One region of the Shewanella vaxholmensis genome, then DNA from elsewhere that is predicted to be linked to it. Evidence: predicted binding sites of a transcription regulator. Region 1 holds the regulator's gene; the other holds the start of a gene.
The links. Region 1 encodes ArgR, which controls arginine synthesis, uptake and breakdown. Its sites were predicted from a motif close to ANTGAATANNTATTCANT; they were not measured.

Region 1 (3,421 bases):
GCAGTGAAATCGATAAAGGCGCGCACCAGATTTTGCTGATAACTGCGGGACAAGTACACAGCCCACAGGGTTTGGCCTGGCGTCGTAAAGTTGGGTAACACTTCTTTGAGCTGGCCACTGGCAAGGTATTGATTGGCTAAGTCACAGGGCAAACGCACTATGCCATGTCCCCGCAGCGCCGCACTCACCAATACGCCCATATCGTTGGCTTTAAGATTACCTGTGACTTTTACATGCTCGGCTTGCAGCTCTTTCAGGAAAGGCCAATTTTGTTGCGCCGAGTGTATCAGGCAGTTGTGAGCCAGTAGATCGATGGGCTCGACAAGTGGTGTGTTGCTATCAAGGTAGCTCGGCGCAGCACAGATCACGGCATCTATGGTCATTAAACGGCGGGCAATCAAATTATCATCGGGCTGCTCGGTATAGCGCAATGCCACATCGACTCGCTCATCCACCAATTGGGCAAAACTGTCTGACATCACCAGCTGAATGCTGACCTTAGGGTGAATTTTAATAAAGCGGTCGACGACATCAAACAGGCTGTGCTGTCCAAGGCCAATCGGTGTGGCGATGCGAATACTGCCCACCAGTTCACTGTTATGGCTGTGGGCGCGGCTTTCCATGGCGGCGACTTCACTTAAGATCCGCTGGCAAAATTGCAGCGCTTCTTCGCCTTGCAAAGTCAGGCTGACGCTGCGGGTGGTACGGTGTAGTAAGCGTAAACTCAACCACTGCTCCACTTCTTGAATATGGCGGGATACCTGCAGGCGGCTGAGGTCTAAATGCTCGGCAGCTTTGGTAAAGCTGCCACAGTTTGCCACTTCGACGAAACTGCGTATTGCGGCAATTTTATCCATATTAGTACCTCAAACTGAAACAATAATGCTCATTTATTGATGTTTATCACGTGAATCACTGCAAGTAAACTGGCTTCAATGTAAATCATCAGAGAGAGTTAACGAAATGAAAATCGCAATTTTAGGTGCAACAGGTTGGATTGGTGGTGCAATTTTAAAAGAAGCATTGAGCCGTGGGCACCAAGTAACAGCGTTAGTGCGTGATCCGAGTAAGTTATCCGCTACTGACGTGGTTGTGCATGCTGTGGATTTAGAGCAGCCATTAGTTGCGCAAACCTTTGCTGGCGTAGATGTTGTCATTGCCGCTGTTGGTGGCCGCGCACAACAAAATCATGGCCTAGTGGCGAGTACGGTTCAGTATTTACTGGATGTGCTGCCTAACGCTAAGGTGCCACGTTTATTGTGGGTTGGTGGTGCAGGGAGTTTAGAAGTGGCACCGGGTGTGACTCTGGTTTCTAGCCCAGATTTCCCCGCAGCATATAAAGATGAAGCGTTAGCTCAGGGTGAAGCTTTGCAGGTATTCCGTGCGGCGCAAACTGCAATTAATTGGACCTTTGTGAGCCCAGCCGCTGAGATTTATCCTGGTGAGAGTGAAGGCCCATATCGCCTTGGTGGCGACAGCTTCTTTACCGATGCCAATGGTCGCAGCCGCATTTCTGTTACAGATTACGCTAAAGCCATGTTAGATGAAGCCGAACAGGGCACTCACGTAAATCAGCGCATCAGTGTGGCTTACTGACCTTAGCGTATAAACATCGGTGCGCGCGAGATTGGCTTAAATGTGTAACGTAATCGGGACAATGGCCAAATAATCAGCGCAAGATTGGACAGAAATGCGTACAGATGAAATAGAACAGGTCAGCAAGCTGACCTGTTTTTTTATTCTGCGTAATTGAATAAAGATTTGATGGTTTCTAAGGTATCGGCGATATCTTGGATGCTCGATGGACAAATAAAGATAGTGTCATCACCAGCAATTGTGCCCAAAATGCCTTCTGGTTTACCGATAGAATCCAATAAACGGGCAATCAGCTGCGCAGCTCCTGGGCTAGTTCGCACGACAATCATTGCTTGGTTATGATCGACGTCGAGTACCAAATTCTTCAGTGGGCTACCCGCGGTGGGTACGCCTAATTCGGCTGGTAAGCAATACACCATCTCTTGCTTAGCGTTGCGAGTCCGCACTGCGCCGAACTTGCTGAGCATGCGTGATACTTTTGATTGGTTAATATTACCAAAGCCTTCAGCTTGCAAGGCGGTGACGATTTCACTTTGAGAGCCAAAGCGCTCTTCTTTTAAAATCGACTTAAAAATTCTAACAAGGTCATCCTGATTCTTGGTCGTTTGCATAATATTATTATTCGTTATTCAAAAAAACAGGCCCATTTTGAATATTTTTAGAAAAATTGTCAACAAATAACCAGATTGGTTGAATAAAAATTCACTAACTCCCTGTGGTTAAGCGTTTGCTGGGGGCTTAAAAATACCAATTTGAGTAATTGTTCTACATTGCTTCTAACTTATTCCGGAATTCTTTTGTCCCACGACTAAGGGATAATTGAAATTGTTGTGACATTCCAGTAATGTGACGCCAACGTAAATTAGATCCATGTCACACATATCCGAGAAATAACGGAGATAACTATGAAAGTTGCTGTACTTGGTGCTGCTGGTGGTATCGGCCAGGCTCTTGCCCTACTGTTAAAAACTCAACTGCCTGCGGGTTCACATTTGTCTCTATATGATATCGCACCGGTGACTCCGGGTGTTGCGGTTGACTTGAGCCACATCCCTACTGCTGTTGAAATCAAAGGTTTTGCTGGTGAAGATCCAACGCCTGCCCTAGTGGGTGCTGACGTTGTTCTAATTTCTGCTGGTGTTGCGCGTAAGCCTGGTATGGATCGTTCAGATCTGTTCAATATCAATGCCGGTATCGTTCGCAACCTGATCGAAAAAGTAGCTGCAACTTGCCCTACGGCTTTGGTTGGCATTATCACTAACCCAGTCAACACTACTGTCGCTATCGCTGCAGAAGTGATGAAGAAAGCGGGTGTTTACGATAAGAACCGTCTGTTCGGTATCACGACTCTAGACGTGATCCGTTCTGAAACCTTCATCGCCGAATTAAAAGGCCTGAACGTTGCTGACGTTAAAGTCAATGTGATCGGCGGCCACAGCGGCGTGACCATTCTGCCATTACTGTCTCAAGTTGAAGGCGTGACTTTCACTGACGAAGAAGTGGCAAGTCTGACTACTCGCATCCAAAACGCGGGTACAGAAGTGGTTGAAGCTAAAGCCGGTGGCGGTAGCGCGACTCTGTCTATGGGTCAAGCGGCTTGCCGTTTCGGTCTGTCTTTGGTTCGTGGTCTGCAAGGCGAAGCTAACATCGTTGAATGCGCCTATGTTGACGGCGGTAGCGAGCACGCAGAGTTCTTCGCACAACCTGTGCTGTTAGGCAAAAACGGTATTGAAAAAGTACTGCCTTACGGTGAAGTGAGTGCATTCGAAGCTAACGCTCGTGATTCTATGTTAGATACGCTGAAAGGCGATATCAAACTAGGCGT
Region 2 (3,421 bases), on a different contig from region 1:
GCAGTTGTCGGATGCGGAGTTATTGGCGGTATTACTGCGGAACGGTTTAGCGGGATTAAATGCGGTTGACCTTGCAAGGTCGCTTATTAGCGAGTTTGGCGGCCTCAGAAACCTGCTTTGTGCGCCTCGAAATCAGGTATGTCGACTTCCGGGCGTAGGACCTGTAAAATACGCCCAGCTTCAAGCTGCTGCCGAATTAGCGCGGCGTGTAGCGCAGGAAAATCTGCAAAGAGGTCAAGTTTTAACAAATCCCGATTTAACTCGGGACTATTTAATGAGACAATTGGCCGATCGCTCCTATGAAGTGTTCGCAGTTTTACTGCTGGATAGCCAGCATAGAGTGATTCAATTTGTCGAATTATTCCGCGGCACAATAGACTCAGCCTCAGTGTACCCACGTGAAGTGGTGAGCTTAGTGCTGGAGAAAAAGGCCGCAGCAGTTATAGTTTGTCATAATCATCCGTCTGGTATTGCCGAGCCCAGTCAGGCTGACCGACGAATAACTGAGCGATTAAAAAATGCGTTAGCAACCATAGACGTATCCTTATTGGACCATATGGTTGTAGGTGATCGAGAGATAGTTTCTTTTGCAGAACGAGGCTGGATTAATTAATCTAACACTTGATCTTCACTCTGTGATCGTGTATAAAATGCGCCCTCTTTGTGCCTCGGGCGACGGCCATACGAGGCACATTAATGCTCGAGCGTTAAAATTGTTTTTGGAGAAGATTGACATGTCAAGAGTATGCCAAGTTACTGGCAAGAAGCCGATGGTTGGTAACAACCGTTCGCACGCAAAAAACGCGACCCGTCGTCGTTTTTTACCTAACCTACAAAACCACCGTTTTTGGTTAGAAGAAGAAAAGCGTTTCGTACAGTTACGTGTATCTACTAAAGGTATTCGTCTGATCGACAAAAAAGGTATCGAAGTTGTTGTTGCTGAACTTCGTGCTCGTGGCGAGAAGGTATAATAGATCATGGCTAAAGCTAAAGGTAATCGTGAGAAGATCAAATTAGTTTCTACAGCTAAAACTGGTCACTTCTACACAACTGAAAAAAACAAGCGTAACATGCCTGAAAAAATGGAAATCAAAAAATTTGATCCAGTTATTCGTCAGCACGTTATCTACAAAGAAGCAAAAATCAAGTAATCCTTGGTTAGTGTTTCGAGAAAAGCCCCTTATTTAAGGGGCTTTTTTTTTGCGCTTTTTTTAGTAGTTAGTCATCAAGTTGAGATAATTGCCTCGCAAACTTAAGCCGCTGAATCATCCCCTGTGAAGTTAAAAAAGTGTGAACACTTGCTGAAAATATAAAATAGTGCGGTTCTAAGCACTTTAAATCATTAAAACTGCACTTTAGTGAGAATAAATTCTTTATGTGTGAATTAAAATGCAATACCATACGCGAAAGTTAGCGATTCATTCCTGGCATGTCATCGTGACGCTGCCAGCTCAAAAATGAGGTGTAAATAACGCGTGCGTACCACTGAATTGGTTGATGGATTTCGTCACTCTGCCCCCTATGTTAATGCTCACAGAGGTAAAACTTTTGTGGTCATGCTGGGTGGTGAAGCTTTGGCTCAAAATCACTTCCGCGCCATCTTAAATGATGTTGCCCTGCTGCACAGTTTAGGGATTAAAGTGGTGTTAGTGTATGGCGCTAGACCGCAGATTGATGCTGCATTAGCCGTCAACGGTATTGAACCTGCCTACCACGAAGGTGTGCGTATCACGGATGAAGACTCGCTCAAAGTGATCAAGCAAGTTGCGGGTGCACTGCAATTTGATATCACAGCGCGTTTATCCATGAGCTTAAGCAATACGCCGATGCAAGGCGCGCAAATTAACTTAGTGAGCGGCAACTTTGTGATTGCTCAACCTCTTGGTGTCGACAATGGTGTGGATTTTTGCCTGAGTGGCAAAGTGCGTCGTATTGATGTGCAAGGCTTAAAACGTCAGTTAGATAATCACTGCATCGTGTTGATGGGGCCGATTGCGGCTTCTGTGACGGGTGAAAGTTTTAATCTGACCGCCGAGGAAATCGCGACCCAGGTGGCGATCAAACTCAAAGCAGATAAGATGATCGGTTTTAGCTCACAGAACGGTATTCTCGATCGCAATGGCGATGTCATTGCCGAGTTGATGCCGAACGATGCGCAAAACATCATGAACAAGCTGGCCGAGCAAGGTTCTGCCTGCATTGGCACTATGGCTTTCTTGAAAGCGAGTATTGATGCTTGCCGCAATGGTGTGCCGCGTTGTCACTTAGTTAGCTACCTCGAAGATGGCGCTTTACTGCAGGAACTGTTTTCTCGCGAAGGGATAGGCACGCAAATCGTGACTGAGAGTGCCGAGCGTTTACGCTGTGCGTCGATCGCCGATATTGGCGGTGTACTGAACCTTATTCGTCCATTGGAGGAGCAAGGCATTCTGGTGCGTCGTAGTCGTGAGCAGCTTGAGATTGAAATTGAACAGTTCATGTTGATTGAACGTGATGGTTTAGTGATTGGTTGCGCTGCGCTTTATCCTTTTGAAGAGGACAATGCGGGCGAGTTTGCCTGTTTGGTGGTGCATCCAGATTATCGCGATGCCGACAGAGGGAGCTTACTGCTGAAGAACATTATCAATCAGGCCAGAAACCGCGGTTATTCACGCTTGTTTGCGCTGACAACACGGAGCATTCACTGGTTCCTCGAGCATGGTTTTGTGATTGAAGATGTTGAAGCACTGCCACAGAAGAAAAAGCAGTTGTATAACTATCAACGCCGCTCCAAAATTCTCGCGCTCGATCTCTAAGCCGTTCTAAATCAATCCAATCAATGCCAGCCTAGTACTCATATTAGCGCTGGCATTTTTATTGACATAATATGTCTTTGTTGGCAGATTAAGACTTCACTGCACGGGAGATACTGCCAATGAGTCCTCAATTTTTTGAACTCGCCCCTTTAACCCAAACCTCTATCTTTAGTTTTATCGTCTTATTGCTCGGTTTAGCGGGTATCTTGCTGATGTTATGGCTAAAAAATATGCCAAAGATAGCGAAGTCAGCGAGTTTAGGCATATTGCTGGTGATGATGGGCGGATTTTCTTGGGTATTTTATCAGTCTAATAGTGCCGAGTTAGTGTTAACCGATACTGAGCTTACCTTGGATGTGCCCTTCTATAAAGTGCAGTTATCCCGCGCGGATTTATTGCCCGCCGAGGCACGCATGGTCGATTTGCAACAAGAGGCAGAATTGACTCCGAGCTTTAAAACCAACGGCATAGGCATGCCGGGATTTCAATTGGGCTGGTTTAATCTACAGGGAAAAGGTAAGGCATTTTTGGCGATAACAGATAAATCGCAGTTAGTGTTAGTGCCAACGGCGAAAGGCTACAGCTTATTACTGACAGTACCGCAAGGGAGTGAGTTTTTAGCACAG

Region 2: the regulator ArgR is predicted to act here: its motif matches at 1,379-1,396, upstream of argA (amino-acid N-acetyltransferase).

What each region holds. Positions count from the first base shown of each region.
Region 1 is NZ_JAUOEV010000010.1:95,680-99,100, reverse strand. It holds gene Q4Q46_RS10805 (LysR family transcriptional regulator) at 1-857, opposite strand, end outside; gene Q4Q46_RS10800 (NAD(P)-dependent oxidoreductase) at 964-1,596, shown strand; gene argR (transcriptional regulator ArgR) at 1,737-2,207, opposite strand; gene mdh (malate dehydrogenase) at 2,502-3,421, shown strand, end outside.
Region 2 is NZ_JAUOEV010000019.1:39,084-42,504, reverse strand. It holds gene radC (RadC family protein) at 1-613, shown strand, start outside; gene rpmB (50S ribosomal protein L28) at 735-971, shown strand; gene rpmG (50S ribosomal protein L33) at 978-1,151, shown strand; gene argA (amino-acid N-acetyltransferase) at 1,476-2,795, shown strand; gene Q4Q46_RS15755 (PH domain-containing protein) at 2,915-3,421, shown strand, end outside.